One region of the Arthrobacter sp. HLT1-20 genome, then DNA from elsewhere that is predicted to be linked to it. Evidence: predicted binding sites of a transcription regulator. Region 1 holds the regulator's gene; the other holds the start of a gene.
The links. Region 1 encodes HrcA, which represses chaperone genes, less so after heat shock. Its sites were predicted from a motif close to TTNGCACTCGNNNNNNNCGAGTGCNAA; they were not measured.

Region 1 (6,583 bases):
TTCGATGCTCATCTGGAGGTGCTTTCCTTGGCTGTTGGGGGGCTCGGATGGGTTTCATCCCAGGAGTTGTAGGCGCTGACTATGGCTCCCACCAGGCGGTGCCGGACTACGTCCTCGGCATCCAGGAGCGCAAAGTGGATGTCGTCCACGCCTTCCAAAATATCTTTCACCACGCGCAGCCCTGATTTGGTTCCGCTAGGAAGGTCCACCTGCGTGATGTCTCCGGTGACAACTATGCGGGAACCAAATCCCAGCCGTGTCAGGAACATTTTCATCTGCTGGGGGGTGGTGTTTTGGGCCTCATCCAAGATGATGAAGGCGTCGTTGAGCGTGCGTCCGCGCATGTACGCCAGCGGGGCCACCTCAATGGTGCCGGCGGCCATGAGGCGTTGGATGGTTTCCGGATCCATCATCTCGTGCAGGGCGTCATAGAGCGGGCGCAGATAAGGATCAATTTTGTCGTTCAAGGTACCCGGCAGGAAACCAAGACGCTCCCCCGCCTCCACGGCGGGGCGGGTCAGGATGATGCGGCTGACGTCCTTGCGCTGCAGGGCCTGGACCGCCTTGGCCATGGCCAGATAGGTTTTGCCTGTTCCTGCCGGCCCAATCCCAAAGACAACCGTGTTCCTGTCGATGGCATCAACATAGAGCTTTTGGTTGGCGGTTTTGGGGCGAATGGTCCGGCCCCGGCTGGAGAGGATGTCGTAGCTGAGAATGTCCACCACGGAGGAGTCCGGCCGGGTCTTGAGCATGGTCACCAACTGCTCCCACACGCTGGCGCTCATGGGGCTGTTGCGCGCCACCATGCCCCGGGCTTCCTCCATGAGGTGCATGATCCGGGGCACCACTGCCGCGGGCCCAGTGATGGAGAGAACGTTCCCGCGGGCCAAAAAACTGACTTGGGGGTAGAGTGCCTCAACAACGCGCAGTCCTTCATCCTCGGCACCCAGCGCCGCCACCATCTGCTCGGTGGAGTGAAAGTGCACCACTTCGGTGCGCGTGCCGTCAACGGAATGCGGAAAGTGCCGCCCCGGACCCTCATCAGGATACGAATCGTGGCGGTGCGCTGTTGTCTCTGCCATAATTTCGGCCTTCCTAGCCTGAAATCTCTCCTTGGGTTTGCCGGTGGTTGCCACCGAATTTCTTGCCGCTGATACCTGTTACCGATTCTAATGCACGGCCCCAACAACGCAGCCCATAACCCACGTGAAGCTTGATCACACTTTGGTGCCACATGCCGGGCAAAGTATTTCGATACGGTTTCAGTTCTTTCCCTAGGGGCGTAAACCGGGCATCGGGGTTCTGTATTGTGCCAAGCTTGAACAGGTCTAAGGAACTGTGGGGAACCTTGACTAACGCTTTTTCAAGGGTGGTTGCGAATATGTACCGCCCTCCACAGACCAATAGACCAGCGAGACAATTCCCCATGGCCGCACCGTCCCCAGCCCCGTCAGGACGCCATGGCGCGCCCGGCTCCAGGGCCCGTCAGAATCAGCGCCCCCGCGTCCGATTCCGCGCGGTGGACGGCCTTGCAGTCATTGGCCTTTCCTTGACGCTGGCGCTCATGGGTTGCACCGAGAAGGTCAGCGATCAGCACAATGTCACGATGCCCACCAGTACTGGCTCAACCGCGTCAACGCTGGTGACCAGCGCACCCCTGGAGACGGCCACGGCCGCGCAGACCCTTCCCGTTTACTGGCTGGGGCGCAGCAACGACGACGTGTTTTTGTACCGGGAGTTCTTCCCCACGGCCGCCACCGACGACCCCATTGTTAGCGCGCTGCACACCATGATGAGCGCCAAACCCAGCGATCCGGACTATTTTTCGCTGTGGAATAAGCCAAGCCGGCTGGGGGCGTCCATCTCCGCCAAGAACGTGATCACCATTGACGTCTCAGCCGATGCCTTCGGGCAAAATATGGACCAGGGAATCGCCGACCGATCCGTGTCCCAGCTGGTGTACACGGCCACGGCGGCCGCTGCCATGGCAGGACTCATTGATGCCTCCAGTGCTGTGCAGGTTTCCGTCCTTGTTGACGGTCACACCGGTTTCAACGCTTTTGGCCATGTTGCCTTGGACAAGCCGCTGACCCGCAATCCGGCGTTTGTTGCCCCCGTCTGGCTCATTGACCCCGCCAACGGTGCCACCTACCGAACCCTTCCGCTGAAGGTCAAGGGCCAGGGCGTCTCCCCCACGGGGACCCTTGCCTGGGCGTTGTCCCATGTGAAGAACGGCGAGGTTTCCGACGTCTACATGACAGGGACAGTGTCCATCCCCCAGGGCCCCAGCGAACTGGGCGAATTCAACTTCAACCTGGTTCCCCCGCCCGGCAGCTACCAGCTGTCTGTCTACCTTGCGGACCCGCTGGTCCCGGGGCGCCAGATTGGTCTGGACACCAAGATCGTCACCATCAGCCAACCCTAAGGAGGCTGCTCGGGAGGGGTCGGGTTTAGGCCCAGCGGCCCAATTCCTGACTCAGGAGCACCACCGCGGCCGGTCCGGCCGTGGAGGATCGCAACACGTGGTGGCCCAGCAGGGCGGTCTGCGCCCCCGCTGCCAAGAATGCCTGCACCTCGGCGTCGCTCATGCCACCTTCCGGACCCACGATCATCAGCACGGTCAAGGCCGCCTGCGAATCCTTGAAGTCCTGTGTCGACTTCCAGGCACGCGCCACGGCAGCCAGCGAATCGGTGGCGTCCTCATGCAGGATCAAGGCCAGATCCGCTGCCTGGATCTGTTCGCAGATACCGGCCGTTCCCACCAGTGCACCAACCTGCGGAATACTGGAACGCCTGGCCTGTTTGGCCGCCGCGGCAACCACCTGGCGCCATTTTTCCGGACCCTTAACGGCCTTGTCCATTTTCCACCGCACAATGGAGCGTTCGGCCTGCCACGGAACCACGGCATCGATGCCCAGCTCGGTGGCGGTTTCGATGGCCAGCTCATCCCTGTCCCCCTTGGCTAGCGCCTGGACGAGGGTGAACGCAATGTTGTGGGCGGGTTCGGCCACAACGGCCTCAACCTCAACACTCAGCACACCCTTCTCGGCGCCGGTGACGGAGCAGACCAGACGCAACCCGGCGCCGTCGCACACGTCAACCGGCTCGCCGGCAGTAAGCCGCTTGACGGTGACGGCATGCTTGCCCTCGGCACCGCCTAGGGAAAATGCGGCACCGGGGCCGAGGCCAGCAAGCTCGGCGGGCGTGGCGTAGAAGACTGGGTTGCTCATGGGCTTTAGAGGTTGCCGAGCTTGTCGCGAAGCTTGGCGAACATGCCGCCGCTGGAGACCAGCTTGCCCTCCGTGAAGGTTTCACCGCGCAGGGCGGCCAGCTGCTTCAGGAGCTCTTCCTGGGCGGCGTCGACCTTGGTGGGGGTTTCCACGTGGATGTGCACCTTCAGATCGCCACGGCCAAAGCCCCGCAGGTGCGTCACACCCAAGCTGCGCAGGTTGATGATCTCCCCAGCCTGGACGCCCGGCTTGATGCTGATGGGCTGTTCGCCGTCGAAGGTTTCAAAGGTCAGCTCGGTGCCCAGCGCGGCAGCCGTCATGGGCACGCTGAGGGTGGCGTGCAGGTCATCGCCTTCACGCAGGAAGTTGGGGTCGTTGTTGACCTTCATCTCCACATACAGATCGCCCGCCGGGCCGCCAGCCGGACCCGCCTCGCCCTGGTGGGCTAGCTGAATGCGGGTGCCGGTGCTGACGCCGGCCGGGACCTTGATGGTGAAGCTGCGGCGATCACGCACACGGCCTTCACCCATGCACTCGTTGCACGGGTCAATGATCATGGTGCCAAAGCCCTGGCAGGAGTTGCAGGTGGCCAGCGTCATGACATTGCCCAGGATGGAGCGCACGGGGCGTTGGATCTGGCCGCTGCCGTGGCAAACATCGCACGTGGTGGGTGAGGTGCCCGGACGGCAGCAGCTGCCTTCACAGGTGCCGCAGGTGATGGCGGTGTCGATCTCAAGCTTCTTGTTGACGCCGAATACTGCCTCTTTCAGGTCAATGCGGACTGTGATGAGGGCGTCCTGTCCCCGCCGCATGCGCGACGCCGGTCCACGCCCGCCACCGCCTCCGCTGCCGCCGAAGAACGTCTCGAAGATGTCCTGGAAGGCGAAGCCCTGGCCGTCAAAGTTGCCGCCGCCACCGCCGTTGTCGTTGCCATTTTCGTTGCCCGTGGTGTCGTAGACGCGGCGCTTTTGCGGGTCTGCAAGGACCTCGTAGGCGTGGGTCACTGCCTTGAAGCGGTCCTGGGCATCCGGGGCGTCGTTGACGTCCGGGTGGAGCTTACGCGCCAGTTTGCGGTACGCCTTCTTGATTTCTTCGGGGGTCGCGTCGCGGGCGACGCCCAGTGAATCGTAGTGATTGCTCAAAGTGTTGCTCTCTTTAGTGGAATCGGTGGCCGCTTAGCCGGCCAAAATTCTAGACAGGTACTGCGCCACGGCACGCACGCTGGACATGGTGTTGGGGTAATCCATCCGGGTTGGGCCCACAACACCAAGCTTGGCAGTTTCGCCCGGCCCGTAACTGGTGGCCACAACTGACGCCTCTGCCAGCGAATCGTGCGGGTTCTCACGGCCAATAACTACTGCCATGCCCAAGGAATCTTGTGCCATCGCCTCCAAAAGGCGCAACAACACAACCTGTTCCTCCAAGGCATCAAGGACAGGGCCAATGCTGAGCGGGAAGTCATTGTTGGACCGGGCCAAATTGGCTGTCCCCGCCATAACAATTTTGTCTTCCCGGGCATTCCCGGCCAGCAGCACCAAGCCTTGGGCCAGGCGCGCGGCCGGCCCCTGCTCGGACGGCTGGACTGTTGGCGGGATCCTGACAACGGCCTCGGGCAGACTTGCCACCGTCATCCCCTGCAGGCTGGCCAAAAACACTTGCCGCAGCCCAGCCAGCATGGCGTCGTCAACGTTAGCTCCGACGTCGATCACGTTCTGCTCAACCTTGCCGGACGCCAAAATCAGCACCACCAGCACCTGGCGTGCAGCCAGCGACACAAATTCAATGTGCCGCACCGTGGCACCGGCCGAGCGCGGATACTGCACCACAGCCACCTGGTTGGTCAGCTGGGCCAGGGTCCGCACCGTCCGTTCCAGGACATCGTCAAGGTCCGTGGAGCCCTCCAACAGCACGGCAATGGCGCGGCGTTCGGCGGCTGAAAGTGGTTTGACGGCGGACAGCTGGTCAACAAAAAGCCTGTAGCCCTTGTCGGTGGGAATACGCCCCGAGCTGGTATGAGGGGCGGCGATTAGGCCTTCCTCTTCCAGCGCTGCCATGTCGTTGCGGATGGTGGCGCTGGAAACACCCAAATGGTGCCGTTCAACCAGGGCCTTGGAACCGACGGGCTCGCGTGTGTGTACGTAGTCTTCAACAATGGCCCGCAGGACCTCCAACTTCCGTGGTTCACTCATGCCCGTCACCTCCTTTTCATTGGCCTAAAAACGCTGGCACTCTACCCAGTCAAGTGCTAAGTCTAATACTTTTTCGCCAGCCCCTCCCGTGCCCCTGCGACCATGGCGAACCCCCATTTGTGCCTCGCGGAGCGGATAGCATGGGTTTTCACAGCTGCAGCGTTCGCCATGAGCGTTGCCCCAAGAATGAAGAGTCAGGTTTTAGCGTGGAATTCAACCAGTGGGGCCCCCAAGATTTGAGCGCACCTCCCGCCCGAACGCTGCCAAAGGTGGAGGCCGTCTCCGGGCTTGTGGTGGAGGACGTGGACACCGGCTGGGTGGGTGCCGTGGTCAGGCTGGAAAAGTCCGGCGGCATGCATATTGTGGAGCTTGCTGACAGGCGCGAGAAAATCCGTGCCTTCCCACTGGGATTTGGTTTCCTGCTGGACGGCGAAGCCGTTGAGCTCATTGCCCCGCGCGTTGTGGCTGCCAAGGCGATCCAGCGCACGGCCTCCGGCTCGGTGAGAGTTGCCAACACCCGCGCCAAGGTGGCCAAGGCCAGCCGCATCTGGGTGGAGGGCAAGCACGACGCCGAACTTGTTGAGAAAGTCTGGGGAGACGATCTGCGGGTTGAAGGGATTGTGGTGGAGCCCTTGCGCGGCATCGACGACCTGGCCGCAGCCGTGGCTGACTTCTGTCCCGGACCCAACCGCCGTTTGGGCATTTTGGTGGACCACCTGGTGCCGGGATCCAAGGAATCGCGCATTGTGGCCAATCTCATGAAGTCACCTGGCACACACAACAACGTTTTGGTGGTGGGCCACCCCTATGTTGATGTGTGGCAGGCCATCAAACCGGCCACATTGGGCATCCCCGCGTGGCCGGTTATCCCGCGATCCATGGAATGGAAGCTGGGCATCCTTAAGGCGTTTGGCTGGCCACACAGCACTGCCGAGGACATTGGTTTGGGGTGGCAGCGGCTGCTGTCACGGGTGAATTCCTACGCCGATTTGGAGCCTTCATTGCTGGGCCGGGTGGAAGAAGTGATCGACTTCCTCACGGCACCCGTATCCTAGAGAGTGGCCAGCGATATGTTGGCCAGTAGTTTCGCTTGTTGAAAGGCCAGTCACAGTGAGTCATCCGGTAAACCAGCAGAATGGTCCCGTCAAACCGCCGCTCACACCC
Region 2 (15,003 bases), on a different contig from region 1:
CGGCGGGCACACGGAAATTCTGCGGGTGCGCAGCATCGCCTCCGACGTGGAGTTGCTCGGTGCCACGATTGACGACGCCGCGGGGGAGGCCTTTGACAAGGTGGCCCGGCTGCTGGGGCTGAACTACCCGGGCGGGCCCGCGATTGACCGGCTGGCCCGCGAGGGCAACGCCAAGGCCATCCGGTTCCCGCGTGGGCTGACCATGCCCAAATACATGGGCACCGCCGAGGCGCCCGGCCCGCACCGCTACGACTTCTCCTTCTCCGGCCTGAAGACGGCCGTGGCCCGCTGCGTTGAGGGGTACGAGGCCCGCGGCGAGGCCGTTCCCGTGGCCGACGTTGCGGCGTCGTTCCAGGAAGCGGTGCTGGATGTCATCACGGCCAAGGCAGTGCTGGCGTGCAAGGAGCAGGGCATCACCACCTTGCTGCTGGGCGGCGGCGTGGCCGCGAACTCCCGGTTGCGGGAGCTGGCGCAGCAGCGCTGCCTGGCCGCCGGAATTACGTTACTGGTGCCCAAGCTGTCGCTGTGCACCGACAACGGCGCCATGGTGGCGGCCCTGGGGGCGCAACTGGTCATGAACGGTGTTGCCCCCAGTGACCTGGCGTTTGCCCCGGACTCCTCCATGCCGGTGACGAGCATCAGCCTCTAGTCCAAACTTTTCCAACTGGCCCGCAGAAAACGGCGAAAATCATCCATTTTGGCGTGATTTTCGCCGTTTTCTGCGGGTCAGTTTCTTGGGCCGGTGGGGACTAGTTGGTGGCCATCTCGGCAACCAGCGAACGTACCACGGCGCGCAGGTCACCGTCGGTGGCGGTCGCCACGGCCCGTTGGCGCTGGTAGCTGGCACCCTTGTTGAGTATGGCCTCAACGCTTGCCAACTCATCCGCGCAACCCAAACGGGCGGCAACCGGCTCAAGCTTGTTCAGCAGCTCCATGGTGTGCTCGGTGACAAGCTGTTCCTTGCCAGCGGCATCCAAAATGATGATGGCGTCCATGCCATAGCGCGCCGCCCGCCACTTGTTTTCCTGGATGTGCCACGGGGGCATGGTGGGGATGGAGCCGCCGTCGTCCAAGGTATTTGAAAAGTCCTCCACGAGGCACTGGGTGAGGGCGGCAATGGCCCCAATTTCCTCCAGCGTGGACATGCCGTCGCAGATGCGCATTTCGATGGTGCCAAGCCCCGCCACGGGGCGGATGTCCCAACGTATTTCGTTCGTGGCGTCGATGACACCGGTGGTGAACATGTCCTGCACGTAGGACTCGTACCCCGCCCAGTCCGGAAACTGGAACGGCAGGCCGGCCGTGGGGAGTTGCTGGAACATCAGGGCGCGCTGGGAGGCGTATCCGGTGTCTTCGCCGTTCCAATACGGGGAGGAAGCGGACAATGCCTGGAAGTGCGGGAAGTAATTGACCAGTCCATCCAGGACGGGCATGGCCTTGGACACGTGGTCCAGCCCCACATGGACGTGAACTCCGTAAATGAGCATCTGACTGCCCCACCATTGGGTCCTGTCAACCAGCTTGGCGTAGCGTTCCTTGTCAGTGACGGCCTGGGTGCGCGGATTGCTGAACGGGTGGGTGCCGGCGCTGAGCAGGTCAAGACCCAGCGGCGTGGCAGCTTCTCGGAGAATGTTGAGGTTCCGGCGCAGGTCTTCGGTGCCCTCGGCCACCGTGTGGCAGATTCCTGTGACCAATTCCACGGTGTTCTGCAGCATTTCACCCTTGATGTGCGGGTGCTCGCCGTCAGCCATCACCTCGGGGTGGGCTGCTGTAATGTTGGCGAAAACGTCATTGGCGCGGGCGTCCAATTCACCGGTTTGGTGGTCAACCAGAGCGATTTCCCACTCCAGTCCAAGAGTGGACTGCTCTGATTTAGCGAAATCAATCTTCACTGGGGCGCCCCCTTGGCAGCAACTAAAATCTCGGGTGCGAAGCGGCAAAGGCGCCGGGTGCATTCTGATTGTAGTTCAGGTTTTCCGGCACAATGGGGTGTGCCCATTTTGAACAAAGACATGACATTGTGTATTTCCCTCGCCGCACGGCCCAGCAATACTGGTACGCGCTTCCACAATTACCTGTACGACGCCCTAAACCTCAACTACGTCTATAAGGCTTTTGCCCCCAAGGATCTGGGGCAGGCAGTTGCCGGCATTCGGGGTCTGGGCATTCGTGGGGCGGCCGTTTCCATGCCCTACAAGGAAGATGTCATTCCCCTGATCGACGTCATGGATGCCTCCGCCGCCGCCATCGATTCGGTGAACACCATTGTTAACAATGATGGCGTCCTCACGGCCTACAACACCGATTACTTGGCCATTGCCGAATTGCTGGCGAGCCATGAAGTCCCCGCCGATTTCACTGTCTTGTTGCGCGGCTCCGGCGGTATGGCTAAGGCTGTTGCGGCTGCCGTGCACGACGCCGGACTCACTCGCGTTTCGATTGTGGCCCGCAACGCTGTGGCTGGGCAGGCACTGGCCGGTCTGTACGGTTTCGGCTGGCTGCCCGACGTGGGCGGGGCAACGGCTGACTTGCTGATCAACGTCACGCCGCTGGGCATGGCAGGTTCGCAGGAATCAAGCCAATCCTTCGACGACGCCACGGTGGCAGCCGCGCAGCTTGTGTTCGACGTGGTGGCGCTTCCCTCCGAGACGCCTCTCATCAAGGCGGCCCGTGCGGCGGGCAAGCCCGTCATCACCGGCGCTGAGGTCATCGCCATCCAGGCGGCCGAACAGTTTGTCCTCTACACAGGTGTGCGCCCCAGCCCCGAGCTGGTCCGCGAAGCGTCCGAGTTCTCCCGCGCCTAGAGACGCTCTCGCAGCAATGGCTACTTTTTCCGGAACCCTGTCGCACTGAACTGCGAAAGCGTTCCGCTGAAACTGACCACTGCTGCGAGAGCGTCGGGAAAAAACACGCCATTGCTGCGAGAGGGTTTGGGGGGTGTGGTTTAGGGTGCGCCTGTGGCGCCGTGTGGTTCAACCACTACGGCCACCCTGTCCTCGCCGATGCGGGTCAGAATCAGCGTTGCCTTGTTAGGCCCCTTGCCGGACCCTGTGAGGAGCTGGCGGCGCAATTCTTCGGGAGTCGTTGAGACGCCGCGCTTCTTGATGTCCAGCACACCGATCCGGTTGGCCTTGACCCAGCTCTTGAGTGCTTTCACGTTGAAGGGCTTGACCTCCAAAACCTTGTAGCCGCGGGCGAAGGGCGTGTCCACCGGAGTATCCGTGCAGATGTAGGCGATGTGCTCGTCCACTAGGTGCGCACCCATGGTGCGGGCCAAATCCGCCACCAACCCTGCACGGATCACGGCGCCGTCGGGCTCGTAGAGGTACCCGGCGATGGGGCCCACCTCAACGTCCTGGGCGCCGGGATCGTAGGCCACGGTGCTGGTGAGTTCATGCATGCCGTGCGGCCCCACCACCAGGGCTGCTCGGCGGATGCCGGGGCGGGCCAGCGCATTGAAGTACAGGCCAGCTTCCACCACATCTCCGTTGACGGATATCCATTGCGCCTCGGCGGACTCCGGGACGGCCTCGTGCGGAATGCCGGGACCCATTTTGACGCCCACGGCCTTGCCGGAATCGGCCAGCTTTTCCACGAATGACAGCGGCGGTGAAAATGCTTCGGGGTCAAAGAGCCTGGTGGTTCCTGAGGTGTTGGTGGTGCGGCGGGCCGGATCCAGCCAGACGCCCTCAATGCCGCTCAGGTCCGTTTCCTCGGCGCGGCCGCAAATGACAGTCGCCTCGGGGAAGGGCATGAGGTTCACGGTGGTGCAGGCTGCCGTAATTTCATCCATCTCCACAGCTGTCACGACAATGTCCAAGCTGGCCATGGCGAGTGAATCCGCACCCAGGCCGCAGCCCAGATCGGCCACCCTGATGATCCCGGCTGCCGTAAACCGCTGCGCGTGCAACGCCGCAATGCTCAAACGGGTGGCCTGCTCCAAGCCAGCCTGGGTGAACAGCATTTGGTGCGCGAATTCGCCAAACTTCGCCTCAGCCTTGGCCCGCAGTCTCGATTGGGTGAGCGCAGCCGCCACCAGCTCGGGGGAATGCCCGGCTTTGCGCAGGGATTCGTTGAGTTTGAGGGAATCGGCGTCCGCATAGGGGCCCAGAGAGGACAGAAGTTCCCATCCAGCAACGGTGAGAAGAGGGGAAATCGCATCAGTGGACATAACTAAATCGTAACCGCCAGCCATTACGTGACGAGCGTCACCGCAAATAGCGCACTAATAATTTGCGCAATTATTCCTTGTCGTAATAGCGTTCTAAGGAACGCCTAAGGATTGCCTAAGCTAATCTAACTTTTGGAGAAATACGATGTTGAAGAAGCACCTGCTGACTTTCGCAGCCACCGCCGCCGTCCTGGCTCTGACCGCCTGCGGCCAAAGCGGCACGGCAGGTGCACAAGACAAAGCGTCCGGCACTGTCTCCATCACGCATGCTCAGGGCACTGCAGACATTCCACTGAACCCGAAGAAGGTCTACACGTTTGACCTGGGCGTGCTGGACACCTTGGACGTTTTGGACGTCCCGGTTGCGGGCGTGCCGCAGGCCAACCTGCCCGCAGCGCTGAAGGAGTACGCCTCCAAGGATGTCGCCAACATCGGCACCATGAAGGAACCCGATTTTGAAGCGATCAGTGCCGGCGCCCCCGACTTGATCATCATCTCCGGCCGCACCGCAGGCTCCTACGCCGAACTGAGCAAGATTGCCCCCACCATTGACCTGAGTGTGGACGCGAAAGCTCCGCTGGAATCTTTCAAGACAGTCTCAACAAGCCTTGGCAAGATCTTTGACAAGGAGGCTGTGGTCACCGAGAAGATCAAGGCCATTGACGCCAAGATCGCCGATACCAAGGCCAAGGCCCCCACAGCCGGCACCGGTCTGATTGTCATGACCAGTGGCGGTGAGCTCACCGCCTACGGTGCAGGCTCCCGCTTTGGCCTGATCCACGATGTCTTGGGCGTGCCCACGGCAACGGATGTCAAGGCCGAGGGCTCGCATGGCGAGGCCATCTCCAACGAGTTCATTTCGAAGACCAACCCCGCCAGCCTGTATGTGATCGACCGCGACGTTGCCACCGGTGAATCCGCAGGTGCGGCGAAGGCTGTTCTGGACAACCCGCTGGTTCAGGGCACCGATGCTGCCAAGAATGACCGCATCACCTACCTCGACCCGGCCAGCTGGTACTTGGTGGGCTACGGCCTCAACAATGTAGACGCCATGGTCGGTGCCATCGCAGGCTCGGTAGCGAAGGCATAATTGCCCCTACTGCGTACCTCTTGGTAGCGAGCAGCTGGACCTCAAGAAGACAAAACTCAAGGATTTCCTGTGTCACTTGCAACGGCTGAAGCCGCGCCCAAGGTGAGTTCAATGCGACGCCCCATCAGTTCCGGCACCATGCTGGCGCTGGGTGGGGCTGCCGTGTTGGTGCTGGCCATTGCGAGCATGTTTGTGGGCGTCAGTGACGTCTCCCTGCCAGCTCTGATGGCGGGGGACCCTCACGCCTGGCACGTGCTCTGGGTCAGCAGGATCCCGCGGACCATCTCCGTCATTCTGGCTGGCGCCGCTGTCAGCGTGGCCGGGTTGATCATGCAACTCATGGCCAGAAACAAGTTCGTTGAACCCTCCATGGTGGGTACGGTTGAATCTGCCTCACTGGGAATCCTTGCCGTCACCGTATTATTCCCGGCAGCCTCACTGTTCGCCAAAATGGGTGTTGCCAGTGTTTTTGCCATGGCCGGAACGGCCTTGTTCTTGGTGATTCTGCGCCGGATGCCCTTGCGCAACACCTTGGTGGTGCCGCTCGTGGGCATCATGCTCGGTGGAGTCATCGCCGCCGTCACCACCTTTTTTGCCTACCGCTTTGACCTGCTGCAAACCTTGAATTCGTGGATGGTGGGGGACTTCTCGGGCGTCATCCAGGGCCGCTATGAGCTGCTGTATCTGGTGGGCGCACTGACTGTTGTGGGGTTCATCTGTGCCGATCGATTCACTGTCATCGGCTTGGGGGAGGAGTTCACCACCAATTTGGGTATGAACTACAACCGCATCATGATGCTGGGCCTGGTGATCGTGTCCTTGATCAGCGCCGTGGTGGTGGTCTCCGTGGGTGCCATCCCGTTCCTGGGCTTGATAGTGCCGAATCTGGTGTCCATGTTTTTCGGCGACAACGTCCGCCGCGCCATCCCGTGGGTGGCAGTTTTTGGTGCCGCCTTTGTCCTGGTGTGCGACATCATTGGACGTACCATTCGCTACCCGTTTGAGATCCCTGTAGGCATCATTGTCTCCGCCGTGGGCAGCTTGATCTTCTTGTACTTGCTTCTGGGAAGGAAGAAAAGGAATGCCAACTAGTCCGCTCCCGGCAGCACTGTCCATCAACGCCCGCACGCCCGGCGCCAAGAAATTTGAACTGTCCTCAACAGTCCTGTTGACGATTTTGGCAGTGCTTGCGGCCACATTGATTCTGGTCTTCATGACGGTCGAGATCCGCGGGAATTTGGGCTACATTCTCCCTCGCCGCGCCATCAAAGTCGGCTCGATGATCCTGGTGGCGTATGCGGTGGGCATGTCCACAGTGCTGTTTCAAACAGTGACGGCAAACCGCATCCTGACCCCGTCCATCATGGGCTTCGATGCCCTGTACATTTTGCTGCAGACCGTCCTGACGTTTGTGTTGGGCGGCCAGGTGCTGCTGTCCCTGCCCACACCGCTGAAGTTCGGGATGCAGGTGCTGCTGATGGTGGCCTTCTCCTTGTTGCTGTACCGCTGGCTATTTACGGGCAACGGCAAGAGCCTGCACCTGATGCTGCTGGTGGGCATAGTCTTTGGCACCTTGTTCCGAGGGTTCTCCGCACTGCTGCAGCGGCTCATGGATCCCAGTGAGTTCTTGATCTTGCAGGACCTGTTCTTTGCCTCCTTCAATCAGGTGGACGGGACGTTACTGCTCGTGGCGATTGCCGCCGTCGTCCTTGTCTCCGTCCCTGCCTGGCGCCTGCGCCGCGAGTACGACGTCCTGGCGTTGGGCCGTGAAACATCCATCAATCTGGGTGTGGACCACCGCAAGGCCGTGACCAAAACGCTGGTGATCTGCTCCGTCCTGGTAGCGGTCTCCACAGCACTGGTGGGGCCCATCACCTTCTTCGGCCTGCTGGTGGCGTCGCTTGCCTACCAGCTGGTGCCCAAGTTCAAGCACGCCACAGTGCTCCCCGTCGCCGTACTCCTGGGCATCATCTCGCTGGTGGGCGGGCAGCTGGTGCTTGAACGCATTTTTGATTTCAACAGTGCGTTGAGCATTGTCATCGAATTTATTGGCGGCTTGGTGTTCATCGGGCTGCTGTTGAAAGGCTCACTGAAGTGATTGAAATTTCCGGTGTCAGCAAGTCCTACGGCAGCCAAAAAGTGGTGGACAACGTCACGGCAACCATCCCAGCTGGCGGGGTCACCTCCATCATTGGCCCCAACGGCGCAGGCAAATCCACGCTGCTTTCCATGATCAGCCGCCTGCTGCCCATGGACGCCGGCGGTGTCGCCGTTGGTGGCCTCGATGTCAGCACCACACCCAGCCGTGAGCTGTCCCAGACCATGGCCATCCTGCGCCAGGAGAACCAGCTCAGTGTTCGGCTCTCGGTGCGAGACCTGGTGGGTTTTGGCCGCTTCCCGCACAACGGCGGCCGCGGCACGGCGGCCGACAAAATCCACATCGACCAGGCCTTGGACTACCTGGAGCTGGGTCCGCTGGCGGACCGTTTCGTGGACGAACTCTCAGGCGGCCAGCGCCAGCGCGCCTTCATCGCCATGGTGCTGGCGCAGGACACCAAATACCTGCTCCTCGATGAGCCGCTGAACAACCTGGACATGAAGCACTCGGTTCACATGATGCGCACACTGCGAAAAATGGCCGATGAATTGGGAAAAACCGTTGTGCTGGTCATCCACGACATCAACTTTGCCTCGTGCTACTCGGACAACATCTTGGCCATGAAGGACGGCAAGCTGATCGCCCAGGGCACCCCTGTCGAACTCATGCACAGCTCCGTGCTGGCCGATGTGTACGACATCGACATACGCATCGAGGAAATTGACGGCAACAGGATCGGCGTCTACTTCGCCTAACCCATCTGTGACGCACTTGTTGCATCAAAACGCGCTGGGAAGGCGCTTTCCAATGCAACAACTGCGTCACAGATGGGGGACTAGGTGTCCTTGCGGATCCAGCGGAACGTTAGCTTGCATAGGATCAGCCCCACAACAAGCCACAGCCCCATGACCAGTGCCACCAGGCCCAGATTCCAGGCGCCGCCCGGTTCGGCCTGCTCAAAGGCGGCGGGCAGAAACACGCTGCGCATGCCCTGGGCCATCCATTTCAGCGGGAACACGCTGGCAACGTTTTGCAGCCAGCCGGGCAGCTGCGAAAAGTTCAGGTACACCCCGGAGATGAACTGCAGCAACAACACAATGGGGATCACCACGGCCGTGGCGCTTTTGCCGGTGCGAGGCAGGGCGGACAGGGCAATGCCCAGCACGCAACTGGTGATGACGCCAAACAAAAACACCCAGGCGAATGTCAGCCACTTGCCCGGTTCGCTGGGCAGGGCCACGTCAAAGGCAAAACGAGCCACGAGCAGCAGCAGCGTCACCTGCAGGACGGAGCTGACCATGACCATGCCGATCTTGCCCATGAAGTAGGAAAACACCGGCAGGGGAGTGCCGCCTAGCCGCTTCAAGGTGCCGTCGCCCTTCTCCCCGGCAATGTCCACGCCCAGATTCTGCACGCCGCTGAGCAGCATGCCCGCGGCCACCATGCCGGGTACGTAAAACGCGGCAAAGGAGATGCCGCCGCTGCCATCCGGGGCTGCCCCGATGGTGCCGCTGGTACTGAAGGCCACTGCGAAAATGGACAGCATCACGATCGGGAATAGGAACGTGAAAAAGACTGAGTCGCCCTGCCTGAAGTACAGCCTGAGTTCGTAGCCGATCCGCCGGGTGCCCAATGAAAGTGTTCTCATGCCACGTCCTGCTCTTCGCGTGCTGCGGCTGCACGGGTGCCCACCAAGTCTAGATAAATGTCCTCCAGGCTGGGACGGGTGATTTCCAATGCCTCCACCTCGCCGCCTGCCTCGCTGTAGAGCTTCGCCGCGAGTGCCGCGGGTTCCGTCGTGCGTTCTACCCGGACGACGCCGTCCTGCCGCCACCGCACGAGCGGCACCCTTGCGCCGGCCCCGCCAATCTCATCGATGCGGCCAATGTCCACGAGTTTACCGCCCACAATGACTCCAGCTCTGTCGGCCAGGGTCGCGGCCTCATCCAAGTAGTGCGTTGTCAGCAGGATGGTGGTGCCCTCGGCCTTGAGCTGGTTGATCAAATCCCAAAATTGCCGCCGAGCCTCAGGGTCGAAGCCGGTGGTGGGTTCGTCCAAGAACAGCAGCTTGGGGCGGCCGATGATGCCCAGTGCCACATCCACCCGCCGGCGCTGCCCGCCGGAAAGCTTGCTGATCCTGGTCTTTTCCTTGCCAGCCAGTCCCACGGCCTCGATCACTTCCCCCACCGTGCGCGGGTTCGGGTAGTACCCGGCAAAGTGGGACAGCTGTTCAAGCACCGTAACGTTGCCACTCTCCCCGCTTGATTGCAGCACAATGCCCAGCTGGGCCTTCCACTCCAATCCGCCGTGTTGGGGATCGATGCCCAGAACGCTGACCTCCCCGTTGCTGCGGTCCCGGTAACCCTCGAGAATCTCAATCGTGGTGCTTTTCCCTGCACCGTTGGGACCCAGCAAGGCAAAGGTTTCCCCGCTATGGATGTCAAAACTGATGCCATCCACGGCCGTGAAGGCGCCGTAGGACTTCCTGAGATCACGCACGTGCACCGGCACTTGGCTGCTTGTCATTTGTTCATCCTTGCACCAAGAAGGGAACCCGAACAGCACCCGCGCAAAATTGGCGGCGCGTTGGGTTGGTGGGGCGTGAGAGCGCAGCTCATGAGACTTCCGGCCCTGCAACCGCATTTGATGCGCACTCACCACGAACACCGCACACCCGTCCCGGCGCAAAGGTGCGCCGTGAGCGAAACCAGGCCCGCCGACGTCGCACTTTTAAGTCGAAAACTGGCACTCGCCTTGACCGAGTGCTAATCAATTCCATAGAGTCAGAGTTAGCACTCTCACCCCGAGGGTGCTAACTTGCTTATCTTTTTGGCCATGGGAGCAACACCGGCACCGCGACGACGGTTGGGGCTCCTGATAAACATGGTGAAGAAGACTGCCAGCCATCCAAAGAATTTACGTGTGAAGGAGAGGTCCGAGTGTCGGTCTCTATTAAGCCTCTTGAGGATCGTATTGTTGTTCGCCAGCTCGAAGCAGAGCTGACCACCGCTTCCGGTCTGGTTATCCCGGACACTGCCAAGGAAAAGCCCCAGGAGGGCGAAGTTGTGGCAGTTGGACCCGGCCGCGTTGACGACAACGGCAACCGTGTCCCGATCGATGTTGCCGTTGGCGACGTTGTCATCTACTCCAAGTACGGTGGAACCGAAGTGAAGACCGGTGGCGAAGAGCTCCTGGTTCTCTCGGCCCGCGACGTACTGGCCATCGTCGTTAAGTAACGACTTTTGCTCTAGTAACCACTTTGTAAAGCCCCGCGGCCGGGACCGTTCTTAGGTCACGAGCGCGGGGTCTTTGCGTGAAAGGACACACCGCATGGCTAAGCAGCTTGCATTTAATGACGACGCACGGAAGGCCCTTGAGGCCGGTATCGACAAGTTGGCGGACACCGTTAAGGTGACCCTCGGCCCGCGCGGTCGCAACGTAGTACTGGACAAGAAGTGGGGCGCTCCCACCATCACCAACGACGGCGTCACGATCGCCCGCGAGGTGGAGTTGGAAGACCCGTACGAGAACCTCGGCGCACAGTTGGCCAAGGAAGTTGCCACGAAGACCAACGATGTTGCCGGTGACGGCACCACCACGGCCACCGTTTTGGCACAGGCTCTGGTCAAGGAAGGCCTGCGCAACGTTGCCGCAGGTGCGGCTCCCGGCGAGCTCAAGCGCGGCATCCAGGTTTCCGTTGAAGCCATTGCCAAGCGCCTGCTGGAGAACGCCCGCCCGGTTGAGGGTGGACAGGTTGCAGAAGTTGCCGCCATCTCCGCTCAGAGCCAGGAAATCGGCGACCTGCTCGCCGAGGCATTCGACAAGGTCGGCAAGGATGGTGTGATCACCATCGAGGAATCCTCCACCACCTCCACCGAACTGGTCCTCACCGAGGGCATGCAGTTCGACAAGGGCTACCTGTCCCCGTACTTCGTCACAGACGCAGAACGCCAGGAAGCTGTCATGGAAGATGCACTGGTTTTGATCAACCAGGGCAAGATCTCCAGCCTGCAGGAATTCCTGCCGCTGCTTGAAAAGGCACTTGCTGCCAACAAGCCGCTGTTCATCATTGCCGAAGACGTTGACGGCGAGGCCCTGTCCACGCTGATCGTCAACCGCTTGCGCGGCACCTTGAACGTAGTTGCCGTCAAGGCTCCGGGCTTCGGCGACCGCCGCAAGGCCATGCTGCAGGACATTGCAATCCTGACCGGCGCACAGGTTGTCTCCCCGGAGATCGGCCTGACTCTGGACCAGGTTGGCCTTGAAGTACTGGGTACGGCCCGCCGCATCACAGTCACCAAGGACAACACCACCATCGTTGACGGTGCCGGCACGGCTGAGGAAGTTGCCGACCGCGTTGCCCAGCTGCATGCTGAGCTCAAGCGCACCGACTCCGACTGGGACAAGGAAAAGCTGCAGGAACGCCTGGCCAAGCTGGCCGGCGGCATCGGCGTGATCAAGGTTGGCGCAGCCACCGAGGTTGAGCTGAAGGAAAAGAAGCACCGCATTGAGGACGCTGTATCCGCAACGCGTGCCGCTTTGGAAGAAGGCATTGTTGCCGGTGGCGGTTCCGCACTGGTCCAGGCCGCCAAGGCTCTTGACGAGGATGCCACCGTTGCAGCCCTGACCGGCGATGCAGCAACAGCTGTTGAACTGGTTCGCAAGGCTGTTGCCCAGCCGCTGCGCTGGATTGCCCAGAACGCCGGCCACGACGGCTACGTTGTTGTGCACAAGGTTGGCGAACTCGAAGACGGCTTCGGCTTCAACGCAGCCACCGGCGAGTACGAGAACCTGGTCAACGCCGGCGTCATCGACCCGGTCAAGGTCACTCGTTCGGCCCTGCGCAACGCGGCCTCCATCGCAGCTTTGGTGCTCACCACCGAAGTTCTCGTGACGGACAAGCCTGCCGATGCCGAGGAAGCCAGCCACCAGCACTAACTGGGGCCCGGCCGGATAAAAAAATGCCGCCGTTCCCGCATTTTGCCACCGATATACCGGTGGCATTTTGCGGGAACGGCGGCATTTTTGCTTTAGCGGCGGAAAGTGCTGCGAACTCCCGGCCGTGGCGGCCCAAATTTCGCCCGGGCCGGTGTGTGCTGAGAGGGTGCCGGACGACGTCGTCGGATCAGCCGGTAGATGAGCAAGACTGCCGCGGCCGAGACAATGATGCCGGCAATGTTGAGCAGGAGCTGCAGGGCGGAGCCGGCTGCACGGTCGGGCTGGCCCAGCACCAATGCCACGGCAACATACCCCGCTGCTGGAACGGTGGTGACCGAGATGAAAACACCCACCAACATGGTGGATTTGCGCCCAATCAGTGACAACATTCCGGCGGCGCCCGCCAGGACCGCCACGATGAATGAATACCAGCCGGGGTGGTAGATGAATTCCGTGGAGCTTGACCCGGCCATGACCTCGGCCGGGTCAAAGAGGCCCAGCGGGACTGAAACGGCTGCTGCCAGCGCTGTGACGGCCATGGCCAGCGGGAACCCAACCACCAGGGCCAGGGCCGCGCGTCGGGCAAGTTTCCAGCGCCTGTCCACGAGCGCCAGGGCCAGGCCGGCGAGGGCACCGAACTCCGGCCCCAACACCATGGCTCCAACAATGGCGATCGTGGAGTCCGTGACAATGCCAATGCCCGCCAGCTGCACGGCGATGATCATGAAGGCCAGGTAGCTCCACGTCAGCTTGGACTCCTCGCTGGTGTCCTTCTCCACCTCATCCCAAATGATGGCGTCAGCCTCCTCCCCGGGCACAGCGCTGTCGGCGTCCTCAAGGCGCTTCGAGATCACCAGTTCCGGGGTGGTGATGGTGACCGAGCCGATCCCCTCAATGTTGATCGCATGGAGTTTCTCCAACAGCTCTTCAACACATTCCCGAACAGCCTGCACGGTAATGACGTCACCGGCTGGAACTAAGGAGGCGCCCTGAAGCCTGGAAACTTCAGAAACACCGGCATGATTCGTGACAAGGTCCACCACCCGGTCCGAGAGCCCTGCCGGAATAACAATACGAATTTGCAGTGCCATCAGCTGCTTCCTGTGGGGCCGGTTGGTTGATCGGAACACTACTACAGGACCGCCCTCTGGGCGCTGCCAATACTGCCCGCCGCGGGGCGCCTCGTGTGACCCAGACCTCGGGAATAGGGTCAGGGCGGCTTTCGTTTTAGAATGTAAGCAACGCACAGACAGGCTCCGTAATCACGGGACCAGTCATCGGATGCACACCCTTAAATGGTTCTACCCCCGCCAAGGAGCCTTCGTGTCCCAGCCTGAAATTCATGACCCCTTCGCCTTTGTTGGCCTGACCTACGACGACGTCCTGCTCCTTCCCGGCCACACCAACGTCATCCCTTCCGAAGCTGACACCAGCTCACGTGTTTCCAAGCGCATCACCGTGCAGACACCGTTGCTGTCGGCCGCCATGGATACCGTGACCGAATCGCGCATGGCCATCGCCATGGCCCGCCAGGGTGGTTTGGGTGTTGTGCACCGCAACCTGTCCATAGAGCGCCAGGCCGAAGAAGTTGACCTGGTCAAGCGCAGCGAATCAGGCATGATCACCAACCCCGTCACCGTTGGTCCGGACGCCACCTTGGCCGAGCTGGACGAGTTGTGCTCACGCTTCCGCGTTTCCGGCCTGCCCGTGGTTGACACAGACGGCCGCCTGGTGGGTATCGTGACCAACCGGGACACCGTTTTCATCCCGGAGAGCGAATACTCCCAGCGCCTGGTCCGCGACGTCATGACCCACATGCCGCTGATCACCGGCAAGGTTGGCATCAGCCGCGAAGAGGCCTCCTTGCTGCTGGGCAAGAACAAGATTGAAAAGCTTCCCCTGGTGGATGCTGCCGGCGTGCTCCGCGGCCTCATCACCGTCAAGGACTTCGCCAAGGCCGAGCAGTACCCGCTGGCCACCAAGGATGACAAGGGCCGCCTGCGCGTCGGTGCGGCCATTGGCTTCTTCGGCGACGGCTTTGAGCGCGCCATGACACTGGTTGAGGCAGGCGTTGACGCCCTGTTCGTTGACACCGCCAACGGCCACAGCCAGGGTGTTTTGGAAATGATCCAGCGCCTCAAGAGCGAGAAGGCTGCCGCCCACGTTGACGTCATTGGTGGCCAGGCCGCCACTCGTGAAGGCGCCCAAGCCCTGATCGACGCCGGTGCCGACGGCATCAAGGTTGGCGTTGGTCCGGGTTCCATCTGCACCACCCGTGTGGTGGCAGGCGTTGGCGTTCCGCAGATCACAGCCATCTACGAATCCGCCAAGGCTGCCATCCCGGCCGGCGTGCCGTTGATTGCCGACGGCGGCCTGCAGTACTCGGGCGACATCGGCAAGGCGCTGGTTGCCGGTGCCGACACCGTGATGCTGGGTTCCCTGCTGGCCGGCACCGAGGAGTCCCCGGGCGAGACAGTCTTTATCAACGGCAAGCAGTTCAAGGCCTACCGTGGCATGGGCTCCTTGGGTGCCATGCAGTCCCGCGGCAAGAACACCTCCTACTCCAAGGACCGTTACTTCCAGGCGGATGTCACGGGCGACGAGAAGCTCATCCCCGAAGGCATCGAAGGCCGTGTGGCCTACCGCGGCCCGCTCTCCTCGGTTGCGTACCAGTTGGTGGGTGGCCTGCGCCAGACCATGTTCTAC

Region 2: the regulator HrcA is predicted to act here: its motif matches at 10,102-10,128, upstream of groES (co-chaperone GroES).

Annotation. Positions count from the first base shown of each region.
Region 1 covers NZ_JBTNDR010000060.1:460-7,042, reverse strand. The annotation lists gene ybeY (rRNA maturation RNase YbeY) at 1-12, opposite strand, end outside; gene ACX80Q_RS18315 (PhoH family protein) at 9-1,082, opposite strand; gene ACX80Q_RS18310 (GerMN domain-containing protein) at 1,427-2,425, shown strand; gene ACX80Q_RS18305 (16S rRNA (uracil(1498)-N(3))-methyltransferase) at 2,451-3,230, opposite strand; gene dnaJ (molecular chaperone DnaJ) at 3,236-4,372, opposite strand; gene hrcA (heat-inducible transcriptional repressor HrcA) at 4,406-5,419, opposite strand; gene ACX80Q_RS18290 (DUF3097 domain-containing protein) at 5,626-6,474, shown strand; gene ACX80Q_RS18285 (DUF4870 domain-containing protein) at 6,530-6,583, shown strand, end outside.
Region 2 covers NZ_JBTNDR010000001.1:198,166-213,168, forward strand. The annotation lists gene tsaD (tRNA (adenosine(37)-N6)-threonylcarbamoyltransferase complex transferase subunit TsaD) at 1-649, shown strand, start outside; gene ACX80Q_RS00930 (glutamate--cysteine ligase) at 750-1,892, opposite strand; gene ACX80Q_RS00935 (shikimate 5-dehydrogenase) at 1,992-2,804, shown strand; gene ACX80Q_RS00940 (class I SAM-dependent methyltransferase) at 2,945-4,171, opposite strand; gene ACX80Q_RS00945 (siderophore ABC transporter substrate-binding protein) at 4,317-5,261, shown strand; gene ACX80Q_RS00950 (ABC transporter permease) at 5,373-6,353, shown strand; gene ACX80Q_RS00955 (iron chelate uptake ABC transporter family permease subunit) at 6,343-7,359, shown strand; gene ACX80Q_RS00960 (iron ABC transporter ATP-binding protein) at 7,356-8,114, shown strand; gene ACX80Q_RS00965 (ABC transporter permease) at 8,195-9,007, opposite strand; gene ACX80Q_RS00970 (ABC transporter ATP-binding protein) at 9,004-9,885, opposite strand; gene groES (co-chaperone GroES) at 10,299-10,595, shown strand; gene groL (chaperonin GroEL) at 10,690-12,297, shown strand; gene ACX80Q_RS00985 (DUF389 domain-containing protein) at 12,390-13,388, opposite strand; gene guaB (IMP dehydrogenase) at 13,621-15,003, shown strand, end outside.